4 regions of the Glaciecola sp. G7-5 genome follow, and region 4 is predicted to be linked to each of the others. Evidence: predicted binding sites of a transcription regulator. Region 4 holds the regulator's gene; each other region holds the start of a gene.
The links. Region 4 encodes sigma-54, which starts transcription at its own class of promoters, with help from an activator protein. Its sites were predicted from a motif close to GTTGGCACGNNNNTNGNNT; they were not measured.
Positions count from the first base shown of each region.

Region 1: the regulator sigma-54 is predicted to act here: its motif matches at 2,211-2,229, upstream of AC0L6H_RS18900 (flagellar basal body rod protein FlgF).
Region 2: the regulator sigma-54 is predicted to act here: its motif matches at 1,901-1,919, upstream of flhA (flagellar biosynthesis protein FlhA).
Region 3: the regulator sigma-54 is predicted to act here: its motif matches at 2,201-2,219, upstream of AC0L6H_RS01340 (DUF1328 domain-containing protein).

Region 1 is NZ_CM147892.1:4,281,659-4,285,651, forward strand. It holds gene flgH (flagellar basal body L-ring protein FlgH) at 1-403, opposite strand, end outside; gene flgG (flagellar basal-body rod protein FlgG) at 547-1,335, opposite strand; gene AC0L6H_RS18900 (flagellar basal body rod protein FlgF) at 1,375-2,118, opposite strand; gene flgE (flagellar hook protein FlgE) at 2,476-3,861, opposite strand; gene AC0L6H_RS18910 (flagellar hook assembly protein FlgD) at 3,871-3,993, opposite strand, start outside.
Region 2 is NZ_CM147892.1:4,192,324-4,196,316, reverse strand. It holds gene fliR (flagellar biosynthetic protein FliR) at 1-674, shown strand, start outside; gene flhB (flagellar biosynthesis protein FlhB) at 708-1,841, shown strand; gene flhA (flagellar biosynthesis protein FlhA) at 1,961-3,993, shown strand, end outside.
Region 3 is NZ_CM147892.1:321,629-325,621, reverse strand. It holds gene acnA (aconitate hydratase AcnA) at 1-1,870, opposite strand, end outside; gene AC0L6H_RS01340 (DUF1328 domain-containing protein) at 2,268-2,444, shown strand; gene AC0L6H_RS01335 (hypothetical protein) at 2,523-2,708, shown strand; gene AC0L6H_RS01330 (entericidin A/B family lipoprotein) at 2,763-2,912, shown strand; gene AC0L6H_RS01325 (mechanosensitive ion channel family protein) at 3,042-3,974, shown strand.
Region 4 is NZ_CM147892.1:2,374,347-2,378,339, forward strand. It holds gene rapZ (RNase adapter RapZ) at 1-126, opposite strand, end outside; gene ptsN (PTS IIA-like nitrogen regulatory protein PtsN) at 189-632, opposite strand; gene hpf (ribosome hibernation promoting factor) at 640-927, opposite strand; gene AC0L6H_RS10435 (RNA polymerase factor sigma-54) at 953-2,488, opposite strand; gene lptB (LPS export ABC transporter ATP-binding protein) at 2,645-3,373, opposite strand; gene lptA (lipopolysaccharide transport periplasmic protein LptA) at 3,370-3,993, opposite strand, start outside.

The DNA of each region.
Region 1 (3,993 bases), 1.9 Mb from region 4:
CGACGGTAACCGAGATGCTGCCTTGCAGACTATTACTTTGGCTAGCTTGTGCGTCTCCGCTAAATTCATTTGAACCGTCGATACCAAGTTGGATAGCTTCACTGCCAATACGAATAGCATTGCCACCTAAGCCCATAATAGGATTGAGATCTACCGTACTTTCTTTAGATGAACTTGAACCTGCACTTTTACTTGCATTGGTATTCTCTTGTAAGGTGACTGAGATGATATCGCCCACGCGTCTTGCTTTTACATCTGAATACAAGCTATTGGCCATGGCAGCAGAAAATAAGCTTCCACTAGTCGCAATTTCATCGCGTGTTACCACCGGTACTGATGGTGCATAAAACGGGTCGTTCGCGGCAACATTTTGTTCGCTGGTTGCGTTGCAACCACTTAGCATAGCAAACGCTAGCACCATCAATAAGGCTGAAACTACAGGGCGACTAAACCATTGCTTAAGTCCTCGATAAATAGCCATATAAAACCTCGTTAAGCTAGTACTATAAAAAGACGAAAATATGTGCAAGTTCGAATATATATTCATTAAAGTTGCTGAATCACTTGGCCTAGCATTTGGTCAACCGATGAGATCACTTTTGAGTTCATTTCATATAAACGCTGACTTTCAATTAGATTCACTAATTCTTCGGTAACATTCACGTTTGATGTTTCTAGCGAACCTTGAGACAAACTACCGATACCTTCTAAGCCTGGTACACCTTGGATAGGGGCGCCCGATGCACCTGTTTCAACATATAAATTTTGTCCAATAGGTTGCAAACCAACAGGGTTGATAAAGTCAGTAATATTTATTTGGCCTAACACCTGAGGTTCAGCTTGACCTTTCAATTGCGCTGAGACTTCGCCGTCTTGAGAAATAGTGATTTGCTGGGCATCAGCTGGCAAAGTAATGACCGGCTGCAAAACAAAACCAGAACCAGGCGTTACCATTTGACCTTGATCATTTAAGGTAAACTGGCCATTACGCGTGTATGACTGACTGCCATCAGGCATTTGGATTTCAAAAAAGCCGCGACCTTGTATAGACAAATCAAGCGCATTTTCGGTAGTCAACAAGTTGCCTTGAGTATGTGTTTTTTGAGTAGCAACAACTTTAGAGCCCGCTCCTAGCATTAAACCAGAGGGTAGTTCAGTGTCGGCAGAAGAGCGGCCGCCTGGCTGATTAATATTTTGATAAAGCAAATCTTCAAACACTGCACGGTCTTTCTTAAAACCGACCGTACTGGCGTTCGCTAAGTTGTTTGATACTACCGACACATCTGTTTGAGCTGCGTCTAAACCTGTTTTACTTATCCATAGAGCTGGATGCATAACCTTAACCTCCGCGAATGTAACATTCGCATTATCTTATTAAATAATTCGAAGCAGCATGTTGCCACTTGTTGCTAAGCTGTCGGCTTTGCGCATTAATTTAACCTGCATTTCGTAGTGACGTTGCAATGAAATCATATTGACCATTTCGTCCACAGCGTTCACATTTGAACCTTCGAGCATTCCGCCTTTTACACTAACCGCTAGATCTTGTTGCGCGATCTCGCCGTTTTTTAAATCAAACAAGCCATCTTCACGGCGTTTGATTTGATCAATAGGTGGATTGACTAATTTTAATCGCCCTACTTCTTCTATTGCATTTTCAGGCGCGCCTTGTAAACGAGCAGAAATAGTGCCGTCTCCGGCAATCGTAATATTATTGATGGGAATGGGTAAAAAGATTGGGCCGTTGTCGCCCATCATTAGATTGCCTTTGGGGTCACGCAAGGAGCCGTCAGCACCAATGGTTAAACTACCTGAGCGCGTGAAGGCCTCTTCTCCTAAATCAGTTTGTACACTAAACCAACCTTCGCCTTGTACCGCGATATCTAAATCACGGTCAGTGGTGATCATGGGACCACCTTCGTAGTTATTACTTGGGCTTTCAGTCATACTAAAAACACGAGACGCAAATCCATCACCAAATGCAGGCATTGCACGTGCTTGTTCAAGCTGGGCCTTAAAACCGTTGGTTTGAGCATTGGCTAAATTATTGGCGCGCACACCGGTTGCCATCAAATCTTGTTTGGCGCCACTTGCTGCGATATAAAGAAATTTATCCATGTTATTGCCCTGCCCTGTTGTGCTAGTTATCGCACATTAGTCAAACCTTGCTAGAAGCAAAGTATGTACTTCGTGAATCTATAACGAAGTTTTTGCAAGTAACATGCCAATAAGGATGATGCACACCAAGAAGAAATAAAACATTGTTTTATATGGTGTTTTTAGGATATTTCCGGAGAAAAGCGTGACTTAGTTGATGTCATTTACTTGCCACTGCCATGTGGCAAGTGTAGGCAAATGTTGGCCATTTGCGGCATTGCTATGCCAAAGCAAACCCCAACATAGTGAAACCGTTTTGATGTGGACAAAAATAAGCTAGCGCTAAACACCTTGGTGCTTTGCGCTAGCCTTTATATACTATCGAATATTCAATATTGTTTGGTTAAGTTGGTTATTTACTTCCAGGGCTCGCGAATTTGCTTGAAAGTTTCTTTGAGCAATAATCATGTCAATTAATTCAGTCGTCAAATTAACGTTAGCCTGTTCTAGGGCCGACGAATTAATGTCACCGAAAGTACCCGTGGTTGCTTCGCCAGCTAGTGCTTCTCCCGACAGAATACTCTCTTTCCATTGAGTAGAGCTTTGTTGCGTTAAGCCTTGCTCGTTCGAAAAGCGTGCTAAAGCAACTCTAACAATAGGTTCAGATGTACCGTTTGAGAATGTCGCTCTCACCAAACCGTCAGGAGAAATATCGATCCCCGTTAGTCGTCCAACCGGTAAACCGTCTTGCTCAAGTGATGTCACCTCAAAAGCTGACGCGAACTGAGTTGGTTCATTTGGGTTAGCCCCCTGTGAGTCTAAATTAAAATCAACCGAGATTTGTTGAGTTGCATCAGAACCATTCGCTAGAATTGTTCCGCCTAATGCGACTGTTTGAAATTTACTGTCGGGTTGCGGTAAACCATCAGCTGATTCAATCCCGACAAAATCACCGCCGTCGCTAAATCTAATTTTAGCCACCGCTACACCATTGCCGGTGTTAGTACCTAAAGAATTAATCGCCGTTGCTGCATCAGGAGCGGTGCCATCAGAGTTGGTGGCATCAATTAATTGGTCGTCAATCGCGGTTGCCACATACCATTCATTTACAGAAGCCGGGTCATTATCTTTCAAAAAGAAATAGGTCATTACATGACTATCGCCGAGTGAATCATAAACAGTAACCGAGGTTGCCGAGTTATAAGTAAGCGGATCGCTTGGATCAAAGTCTGCAGCAGGTTTAGCCTGGTCACCCGCAGGTAGATTGAAGCGTACGTCAACTTCAGTTGTTTGTTGCGGTGAGCCTGACGAATCTGGAATACGTACTGGTTCTGTTGTACTTAGAGCCACAGATGCTGAAGTACCATCGGGGTTAACAGGGAAACCTAATAAATTGTCGCCATTTGAATTGACCACAAAATTATCTGAATCCAATTTAAACTGACCGGCACGCGTAAAAGAAAAATCGCGGGAAGTAATTTCAGGTACCGTGGCAAAAAAGCCGTTGCCGGTAATCGCTAAATCGAGCGCGTTGTTGGTAAAAGACAAACTACCTTGAGAAAACTGTTGCGAGACCTCTTGGGTTAATACACCGTCACCCACTTTGGTTTTACCCGATGCGAGCAATGATGCTGCATATACATCACCAAATTCGGCGCGAGACTCTTTAAAGCCAACCGTGTTTACGTTGGCTATATTATTTGCGGTGGTATCTAAGTCTTTTTGTGACGCTGATACGCCGCTCAATGCAATATTAAATGACATACTCTACTCCTATGAATTTCCGATCTGAATGACGTCGTCAAGTTTTATACTGACATCACCATCTAAATTAAGTACTACACCCGCTCCTGATCCTGACAAGCTTACGCTGTCGACATGGCGGTTAATGGCTGT
Region 2 (3,993 bases), 1.8 Mb from region 4:
AAACCATTCCTACGCCAATTCGTAACTTACTTGCAATATTGTTAACGGCCATGATCGTACCTATGATCCCGCCGGTACCAATGGAAAATTTAGTCTCGCTTGGCGCCTTTATTGAAATTTTCAAGCAACTCACGATTGGCATTATGATTGGCTTTATATCAATGATGGTGATTAATACCTTTGTACTGGCAGGCCAAATCATCGCGATGCAAACGGGTTTAGGCTTTGCCTCTATTGTCGACCCTATCAATGGTATTAACGTGCCTGCAGTCGGTCAGTTTTATCTAATCTTAGCGACTCTGCTCTTTTGGACCTTTGACGGCCACCTTTTCATGATAGAGATGTTGGTAGTTAGCTTTGATGCTTTTCCCATAAACGACGCATGGTTTACCCCAGAGCAATTTGAACAAGTGGCGCTTTGGGCTGGCTGGATGTTTATTTCAGCAGTGACAATCGCACTTGCGCCGATTGTGAGCCTATTGATTGTGAACCTCGCCTTTGGTGTTATGACAAAAGCGTCTCCGCAATTGAATATATTTAGTATTGGTTTTGCTATCGCCCAGCTTACTGGCTTGTTTATTATTTGGTTGACCTTGGCCAACCAAGCTTACCATTTTGAACAGCAGTGGCTGCGCGCGCAAACCTTAATGTGTGATTTGGTACGAGCATGTTAATGCTTTTACTTATGATTATAGGAATATGCTGGCATGGCTGAAAAAGACGATTCCTTTGAAAAAACCGAGGAACCCACGCCCAAAAAACTCGAGGATGCTCGAAAAAAGGGCCAAATAGCACGTTCCAAAGAATTAGCAACCACTATGCTATTAGTCGTCAGCGCACTGGCTTTAATTGGTGTTGGCAAATCAATCGCTAAAGCAATGTATGACATCTACGAGCGGGCTTTTACCCTTTCTCGCGATGAAACCTATGATACAAAGCATATGTTTCAAATTTTAGAAAGTTCGGTGTCCCAAAGCACCTGGCCACTCATTACCTTTATGGTTATTGCGATGATTGGCGGTATTTATGGTTCAATTGCATTGGGAGGTTTTAACTTTACGTGGAGCTCTGCTGCGCCAAAAGGAAATCGTCTGAGTCCATTGCAGGGCTTTAAACGCATGTTTGGTCTCAATGCTATTGTAGAGCTATTGAAAGGTATTGGTAAGGTGCTAGTGATTTCTTCAATGGCCTATGCTGCCATGCAAATTTTTAAGGATGAAGCGCTTCATTTGGATATAGAACTCTATCCCATGAACATATTCCATGCTTTAGATATGATTGAATGGGCGTTTTTATTATTGTGCTGCGCCATGATACCTATCGCTTTAATCGACGTGCCGTATCAAAGTTTTAAGCATAATGATGAAATGAAAATGACCATGCAAGAAATTAAAGACGAACGAAAAAATGCGGAAGGTGACCCTATGGTCAAGCAACGAGTTCGTCGTATTCAGTATCAAGCATCGGCCAACAGAATGATGCAAGATGTGCCTAATGCCGATGTGATTGTAACCAACCCGACTCATTACTCTGTTGCGATTCAATATGATCAATTTGGTAATCGCGCACCAGTTATGGTTGCTAAAGGTCTAGACGAATTAGCGATGCATATTCGTAAAATTGGTAAAGCTCATGACGTACCCATTATCGAATCGCCTGCGCTAGCTCGTGCTATTTATTATTCTACCGAGGTAAACCACGAGGTTCCTCAAAAACTATTTATGGCGGTCGCGCAAATTCTAGCGTATGTCTATCAGTTGAAGGCGTATAAATCAGGCAAAGGAAAACGTCCTAGAGCGCTTAAGAAAGACTTTACGATCCCGCCAGAGCTTAGGCGATAAGCGGGATAAGCCTTCTTCAATTGGGCTTCATTGCAGAATAAGTTTAGTCAACATAAAGAGTTGGCACAAGAGTTGTAATACACCTTGTAACTACACTTAATATGTCAAAAATTTGTTGTATGCAATTAGCCCAAGTATTTCAAAAAGTAAATCAAAATAGCATAAAGCACGTTCTCAGTGGTTTAGGTGCACCCATCGTGGTTCTTGCACTTATGGGAATGGTGATTTTGCCCATGCCCTCTATTTTGCTCGACACTCTGTTTAGTTTTAATATTGCGTTGTCGCTTGTCATTATTTTGGTCTGTGTGTTTACTGCACGTCCTGTAGACTTTGGCATATTTCCCCTTGTATTGCTCGTGGCTACTGTTTTGCGCTTAGCGCTGAATGTAGCCTCTACTCGCGTAGTATTGCTTGAAGGACATAACGGAGGCGACGCCGCTGGAAAAGTCATTCAAGCATTCGGTGAAGTGGTAATTGGCGGAAATTATGTAGTGGGCGTTGTCGTTTTTGCTATTTTGTTAATCATCAACTTTAAAGTCGTAACCGCGGGTGCCGGGCGCATATCAGAAGTAAGTGCACGTTTTACGCTTGATGCGATGCCGGGTAAGCAAATGGCGATTGATGCTGACCTAAACGCAGGTTATATCGACTCTGATCAAGCACGTAAAAGACGCGAAGAAATCACGTCAGAAGCTGATTTTTACGGCTCAATGGACGGTGCGTCAAAATTTGTAAAAGGTGATGCGATTGCTGGGCTTTTCATTATGTTGATTAACATAGTAGGTGGCCTATTTATTGGCATGTATCAGCATTCACTTGGCTTTAACGACGCCATGGAAGTGTACACGGTATTAACCATTGGTGATGGTTTGGTGGCACAAATTCCGTCTTTATTATTATCAGTGGCTACCGCCATTATTGTGACTCGTGAAAACGACAGTCAAATTATGGGCGAAGAAGTACGTGAACAATTAGCGAATCGTAAAGCCCTTTATATTACTTCAGTTATTCTGTTTATCATGGGTGTTGTCCCGGGTATGCCGCACTTTGCATTTTTAACTTTTTCTGCAGTAGTGGGCGGTTATGCTTTTTATCGCGATCAACAGAAGAAAAAGTTGAGCGAAGAAGCTGCGAATTTAGAAAAACTGCCAGAAACAACCAATGCTATGGCTGAAGTAAAAGAATTGAGTTGGGACGATGTGCAGCCGGTGGATATTATTGGGCTTGAAGTTGGCTATAGACTTATTCCTATGGTCGATAAATCTCAAGGCGGTGAGCTACTCAGTCGAATCAAAGGCGTACGTAAAAAGCTTTCACAAGAACTTGGCTTTTTGGTGCCGCCAGTGCACATCCGTGACAATCTAGATTTTTCACCAAATGCTTACAATATCTCCATGCTTGGTGTGAGTGTTGGTGATTCTCAAATAAGCCATGACAGCGAATTGGCAATTAACCCTGGTCAAGTCTTTGGCGCCTTAGAAGGCACGGTAACAAAAGACCCTGCATTTGGCCTTGAAGCTGTGTGGATTAAAGCCTCGCAGCGTGAACATGCGCAAACCTTAGGGTATACCGTGGTCAATGCACCAACGGTTATTGCAACTCATCTTAGTCAATTACTGACCAATCATGCACATCAATTATTAGGTCATGAAGAAGTTCAGCAATTGCTCGATATGCTTGAGAAAACGCACCCTAAATTAGTTGAAGGGCTTGTCCCTGATGTGCTGTCGTTGAGCTTGGTTGTTAAAGTCTTGCAAACCTTACTAAGCGAAGGGGTGCCGATTAGAGACATGCGTACCATAGTGCAAACGCTTTCAGAATACGGACCAAAAACGCAAGACCCTGACGTACTGGTTTCAGCATTACGTATTGCACTTAAGCGCTTGATTGTGCAAGAAATAGCCAATGGTGAGCAAGAAGTCCCTGTTATTACATTAGCTCCTGAATTGGAACAGATGTTGCATAAGTCATTGCAAGCAGGTGGTGATGATGGCGCAGGAATTGAACCCAGCTTAGCTGAGAAACTTCAGCAGTCTTTATCAGAGGCCAGTTCGCAACAAGAACTCGCCGGCGAACCCAGCGTGTTATTAACGTCAGGGATGCTAAGACCCGTACTATCTAAGTTTTTGAAACAGGCAGTTTCGGGCTTACA
Region 3 (3,993 bases), 2.1 Mb from region 4:
CCGAAAACATTTTTTTAGTTACCACACGAGTCACAATATCTTGCACTTCTTTTTGGCTAGGCCATAGATCTTTCAGATATACTGGCTTTCCATCTTTATCTTTACCCAATGCTTCGGTGGTGATATCAATATTCATATTTCCTGCCAAAGCATAGGCAATTACTAAAGGCGGTGATGCTAAATAATTCGCTTTCACATCAGAGTGGATCCTGCCTTCAAAATTTCGATTACCAGAGAGGACCGAACTCACGGTTAAGTCTCCTTGCTTGATTGCGTTTGAAATTGCCTCGGGCAAGGGGCCTGAATTACCTATACATGTTGTGCATCCGTAACCTACCAAATTGAATCCTAGTTGATTGAGCTCTTTTGATAAGCCTGCTTCGTTAAGATATTCGGTTACGACTTGAGATCCCGGAGCGAAGCTAGTTTTGACCCATGGTTTTACCTGTAGACCTAGGCGATTGGCTTTTTGTGCGACTATCGCAGCCGCAACGAGTACAGAAGGGTTTGATGTATTCGTGCAACTGGTAATTGCGGCAATGACAACAGCGCCCTCGTTAAGCTCAAAGTCTTGACCTTTATATGCACAAGAAACGTTGGACTTCTCTCCAATATTGTTAACGCCTCCTTCTTCATCAAAGCGCTCTTTGGATTTTTCCTCCGGCTTGATAGCTAAATCTCGTTGTTCTTGTACCCATGTTTTAAAGGCGCTTGCCGCTTGGTCTAATGGTATTTTATCTTGAGGTCTTTTGGGGCCTGCAATACAGGGAACAATACTACTTAGGTCCAGACTCAAGGTTGCATGGTATTTCGCATTTGCCTGGGCTTCGCTTCCCCACATGTCTTGTGCTTTAGCATATTTCTCAATAATATCGATTTGTTTTTCACTACGGCCGGTTAATCTAAGGTAGTCTAGTGTTTGCTGGTCGATAGGGAAAAGACCGCAGGTTGCTCCATACTCAGGTGACATATTCGCAAGAGTCGCACGGTCAGCTACTGTTAAATATTTAAGTCCTTCGCCAAAAAACTCTACAAATTTACCAACGACTCCAAATTGACGGAGTTGTTGGGTAACAGCTAGCACTAAATCCGTAGCGGTGGTTCCGGCTGGTAATTTACCTTTTAACTCCATACCGACAACCTCAGGTATAAGCATAGTCACAGGCTGTCCTAGCATAGCCGCTTCTGCCTCAATACCACCTACGCCCCATCCTAATACCCCTAAGCCATTAATCATCGTGGTGTGTGAATCAGTCCCTACCAATGTGTCAGGGTAGAGAACGGGCGTTTTCTGCTCATCATCAACAAAAGTAACACGCGCCAAAAACTCTAAATTAACTTGGTGCACAATCCCTTTGCCAGGCGGTACAACTTTAAAGTTATCAAAGGCATTTTGTCCCCATTTCAAAAATTGGTAACGTTCTTTATTCCGCTCAACCTCAAGTTTTGTATTGTGTTCAAAAGAGTCTTCTTGACCGTACTCGTCAACCATAATTGAGTGGTCGATTACTAAATCTACAGGCTTGAGTGGATTGATTTTATTAGGGTCACCGCCTAAGTCCTGCATGGCGTTGCGCATTGCTGCTAAATCGACAACAGCTGGCACGCCGGTAAAATCTTGAAGAATGACTCTGGATGGCACAAAGGCTATTTCTGTCGTAGAAGGACTTTTGGTATCCCATTCTACCAAGGCCTTTATATCGCTTTCTTGCACGAAGCTTTCGTTGCTGTGCCTTAGAAGATTTTCGAGAAGAATTTTGGCTGTAAGTGGCAAATGCGATATATCGCTTTGTAGGTTAGATAGCTTGCAATATTGGTAATTTGAACCATTAATTGTGAGTTCTGAAATATAGTTATTTGCCGTAGTCATTGTATTTTCCTTGTTGTTAACCTGCTAAATATATAAACCCTCTTTTATTAGCTTTTGCATCTCAAGTGAGATAGATATTGCCTGCTAAGAACCTTGAAGAACCGCTTTTTCTCCAATACTTATAAGAGTCTTTAAGCAAATTCAATGCAATTATTTTGCCGTTTATATAATCATTACGTAACGCACTCTCAAAAGGGCGTAAACACCTAGCACCTAAATTAGCTTAGTACAATTTAGGTAAATTATTCTCTTTACACTGTAAAAAATTCTCAAACTTACGTAAATTTTGAATAGATAAAAAATAAAGCCAATAAAATCAATGATTTAAATTTTGGCATTGAAATGGCATAAGTGAAAGTGACTTTAACAAAACGATATAAATACTAAGGAGAATCCTATGTTAGGTTGGGCAATTACATTTTTTATTATCGCTATTATTGCAGCAGTTTTTGGTTTCGGTGGCATCGCCGGCGCAGCAACTGGAATAGCACAGATTTTGTTTTTCATCTTTATTGCGCTGTTAGTGATTTCACTAGTTGCAAATGCACTACGAGGCAAAAAACCTTCAGCATAGACATGTGAAGGGTATATAAAGACAAATAAACTAACTATTTTAAGATATTTATAAAAGGAAATTATTATGAAGATTACCATGAAAAAATTTAGCACACTTTTACTAAGCAGCATGTTTGTATTTACTTTAGCAGCATGTTCAGACGGCCCAGCAGAAGACGCTGGTGAAGAGTTTGACCAAGTAGTTGAAGATGCGGGTAACGCAGTCGAAGATGCTTGTGAAGACGTGAAAGAGAACGTTGATGCAAAAGACAAAGATTGTTAATTAGATATAGCCCGCTTTGGCGGGCTTTCCCTCAAATATTCAAGGAGTAAGAACATGATCTACAGACACAGAACAAGCTTTGCAATATTGCTCAGCACCCTACTTTTACTATCAGTAGGCTGTGCAACCATTGAAGGCGCGGGTAAAGATATTGAAGCTGCAGGCGAAAAGATTCAGGAAACCGCTGAAGACGCAAACGAATAATGATCTATCTCATTACGAATGCCAAAGCGCCGCATGCTATAAAAGCGCCGCATCTTAGATGACGATTCGCTTTAACACATACAAATACAAAACCACCGTTCAACAACTACCAGAAAAAACGGAAACATCATGGAATTTGAAGCATTAAATAACTTTTGGAAGCTGATCCACGGAAAAGTGGAGAATTGGCTCGAGATAACAATAAAGCATCTACCTAATCTTGTAGTTGCTTTGGTGATGATATTCGTCTTTGCCATCATTGCCCGCATCGCGGCTCATTTAATGTCGAAATTACTCCATAGAGTATTTGAATCAACGCAAATTGCAGATTTATTGACAGCAATTTTTAAGGCTTTAGTTTTTATCGCTGGTGTTTTTATCGCTTTAGACTTTCTTGGCCTGACCGGAACGGTAACGTCGTTGTTAGCGGGCGCAGGGATCATAGGCTTGGCGATTGGTTTCGCATTTCAAGATATGACGGAAAATCTCATTGCTGGTATCGCAATGGGCATTCGAAAGCCTTTTGAAATAGGTGATGTAATAGAAGCTGATGACGTTTTTGGTACGGTAAAATCGATAAATCTTCGAAACACTTTGGTTGAAACATTTTTTGGGCAAATCGAAATCATTCCCAACAAAATTTTGTTTCGCAACATCATTACCAACTATACCACTACCGGTCAACGCCGTATTGAGATACCCGTAGGGATATCTTATGCCGATGATGTGATGAATGCGTCTGATGTTATTAAAGATTGTTTATCTAAAGAAGACTTTGTATGTGAAGGCACTGAAGTAGAAATCTTTGCGGAAGGTTTTGGCGACAGCAGTGTAAATTTACTGGTGTGGTTTTGGATTAACTACCCAGGGCAAGTGGGCTTTATGCAAGCAAGACATAAAGCAGTGCATCAAATTCACCAGGCGTTAGCACAAAACGACATCTTAATTCCGTTCCCTATTCGTACACTCGATTTTGATGCGAAGGGCGGAGAAAAGCTAAGTGCGATGTTGTCAAAACAGAAAACGCAAAGCACTGGAGCCAAAAATGAGTCGGCTGCGTAAGCAAAACATTTTTCAATTG
Region 4 (3,993 bases):
GTGCGTAAGTGTGGGTAGAAGTGAAACTGGAATATTGTCTACACAGTAGTAGCCAAGATCTTCTAGTGACCGCAAAGCGATTGATTTACCCGAACCTGAGCGACCGCTAATAATCAGAAGTTTCATTTATCACCTTATAAGAGTTACATATGCGTTTGTTTTTATTGCGCTTATGTTCATGAAAAGGTTTAGGCTAACGCGGCGACGATTTCATTTTTGTTTGTGGCTTTACGTATAGCCTTGACGGTGTCCTTATTACTCAGTTTGCGTGCAATACCAGATAATGCTTGAAGGTGTTGATCGGTTTGTTCCTCAGGGACTAATATGGCAAAGAAGATATCTACAGGTTTGCTGTCAATAGCGTCAAACTCAATGGGCTGACTACTAGTGACTATCACCGCAATCATATTGCTTAAGTCTTTAATTTTGCCATGGGGGATAGCAATGCCATGCCCTATACCAGTACTGCCCATTTTTTCGCGGGCCAGTAAACTGCTTAATACTTCCACTTGGTCTAATTCAGGGGATTGTTGGACCGCAATCTCGGAGATGACTTCGAAAATTCGTTTTTTGCTATGACATTCGACCGAACATTGAGTTCGGTCGAGTGAAATGATGTCATTTATTATCATATTCTACTTAGTGACGTTTCTGTTTTTCTTTGTGTTTAATGACCTGACGGTCAAGCTTATCAATGAGGCCGTCGATGGCCGCATACATATCTGTGTGTTCGGCATTCGCAAATACTTCGCCGCCACTTAAGTGAAGCGTCGCTTCTGCTTTTTGAGTGAGCTTTTCGACGTTGAGAATAACATGAACATTGTTAATGTGGTCGAAATGCCTTTCGAGTTTTTCAAATTTGGTATCAACATAATTGCGAAGTGATTCTGTTATGTCGATATGATGACCGGTTAGGTTTATTTGCATAATGCTCGTCCTCTAATGCTTGGCCTCAAACGAGGCTTTTTCGTTGATTCGAAGGGGGAATATGTAACGATTCCCGGTATTTTGCAATTGTTCGTCTAGCTACCTTAATACCCTGGTCCGAAAGCAATTGCGCAATCTTGCTATCGCTTAATGGCTTATGCGCAGGTTCGTCAGCCACGAGCTTCTTAATAAAGGCTCTGATAGCGGTGGAAGAACAATTTTCACCTGACTCCGTTGCTACATGTGACGAAAAGAAATACTTAAGCTCATAAATACCTCTGGGAGTATGCATGTATTTTTGGGTTGTTACACGCGAAATTGTAGATTCGTGCATATCGACCATTTCGGCTACATCATTCAACACCATTGGTTGCATTTTTTCTGGCCCTTGCTCAAAAAATTCGCGTTGTTTGGCAACAATACAATGCGACACTTTAAGTAAGGTTTCATTTCTGCTCTCTAAGCTTTTTATAAACCATTTTGCTTCTTGTAAATGAGACTTAATATATTGAGAATCGTTCGGATTTTTAGTCGTTTTTGACAATTTAGCATAGGTTTCGTTTACCGTCAGCGCAGGTAGAGCTTCGTTATTGAGTTCAACCGTCCACACGCCTTTTTTCTTATAGACATTTACGTCGGGCACAATATATTCTGGTTCTCGTGACGATATTGAGCTGCCAGGACGAGGATTTAAGGTTTTTAATAAACGCATTACTTCCCGAAGTTGGTCTTCTTTGAGGCGAGTCTTGCGCATTAAGGTACGATAATCTTTGCTACTAATTAAATCTGAATGTTCATCAATAATACTGCGAGCTTGCGCCAACCAAGGTGTATCTTCGTTAAATTGTTGAAGTTGTACGAGTAGACACTCTTTTACCGAACGCGCGCCTGAGCCCACCGGATCAAATCGTTGAATGCGTTTCAATACACATTCGACTTCGTCGAGTTCTATGTCTTCATTATCTAAACTCTCGAGAATTTCTTCACTACTAACGGTCAAGTAACCTGATTCATCGATAGAATCAATAATTGCAATTGCGATAGATTTGTCATTATCACTAAAGTGGGTGAGTTCTACTTGCCACATAAGGTGGTCTTGAATAGATTCGGTTGTTTCTCCTTGAAAAACGTAGTCATCATCAGGATTAATACCGGTCATGCGCGTTGGCGCTGAAGTCGACCCTAAATACTCTTCCCAAGAGCTATCTAATGGCAAGTCATCGGGCAGTTCTCTATTCTCAAGCGCATCATGCGAATCCATAGTATCTGGCACTTCAGTGTCGCCGTTGGCCATTGCTGTATCGTTGTTGTTTGTCGCTTCGGCACTCACTGACAACTGTTCTTTATCAGTGCGAGAATCAAGGGTTTGATTGTCATCCGATGACGCACTATTGCTTTCTACATCATGCTCTGCAGTCTCTAATAATGGATTGGATTCAAGGGCTTCTTGAATCTCTTGTTGTAAATCCAGAGTAGAAAGCTGCAACAACTTGATTGCCTGTTGCAATTGAGGAGTCATGGTAAGTTGTTGACTAAACTTGAGCTGCAACGAAGGTTTCATTACTGACCTTCTACTTTATTAATGCGGTGTTTTTGCATAAGGGGCTCTAATTTCTCCAATTGTAGGAAACATCGGTTCCTGTCTATTTTGACATAATGCTGAAGCTATCAACGACTAAGCACTCACTTTTCTACATGATAGCGCTTTAGCGAGTCATTACAAAGAAAATTGTTCACCTAAATAAACATCTCTCACCGTCTGGTTCGAAAGTACTTCTTGTGCACTGCCCGAGGCAATAAGTTCCCCATGGCTAACAATATAGGCTATTTCACAAACATCGAGGGTTTCTTTAACGTTGTGGTCGGTAATGAGTACGCCAATGCCGCGCTCTTTCAACTGATAAATAATCTTCTTTATGTCATTCACCGATATAGGATCGACACCAGCGAATGGTTCATCTAGTAAAATAAATTTAGGATCAGCGGCTAATGCGCGAGCAATTTCAACTCTTCTGCGTTCACCACCCGACAGGCTCATGCCTAGACTATTGCGAATATGATTAATATTAAAATCATCAAGCAGTTCATCTGCAATGCGTTCGCGTTGTTCTTTTGAAATCTCTTTGCGCGTTTGTAAAATTGCCATTAAGTTCTCATACACGCTCAGCTTTCTGAATATAGAAGCTTCTTGTGGCAAGTATCCAATACCCTGACGCGCTCGCTCATGCATCGGCTGAAAACTTAAATTGGTTTGGTCTATAAAGATATCGCCCTTATCTAAGGGAACTAAACCCACAATCATATAAAAGGTAGTGGTTTTGCCTGCGCCGTTTGGTCCTAATAAACCCACTATTTGCCCGGTCGATACTTCAATACTCACATCTCGTACTACTTGACGTGACTTATAGGACTTGGCTAAATGTTTAGCGGATAATGTACTGCTCACGGTTTGTCCTCATCGTCTTTTTTATCTGAAACGAAGGCACCTGGACTCAATACGGTCGTTACTGGGATTTCACTATTGGCATCAGTTGAGGCAATAATTTGTTCTTTGGCCATGTTAAAAGCGATAGAGTCACCATTAACCTTAATATCGTTTTGGTTAATTGCAGCATTGCCTTTTAAAGAAATCGTTTGTATTTCTACTTCATATTTTATTTCATTTGCACTGGCTGTGACCACCGAGCCATCTTCAAGCTTCTGTTTATAACTAGCAGGATTCCCCGTTGCAGTGATGACCTCTTTGCCTTTACCTGCGGTCGCATCTGCAACAACCTTATCGGCTAAGATTTCAAGACTACCTTGGCGTATTATTACATTATCGATGAAAATTGAAGTTTTAGTTTTACCATCGACAGATTGATTTTTGGATTTTGCGGTGACCGGCAATAAAAAATCGGTCGCAATGGTGCTTTGCTCACTTGAGGGCGGTGTTGATTGCGCCGCGATGACTTTACTCCCAAGGTTGACAACCAACAAGCTAGCCAAGATGCTGGCATATAAGCCCTTCCTACGTACAGACTTATTCAGCTTAACTGCGTAATTGCTTTGACCGCCGTTATTAGC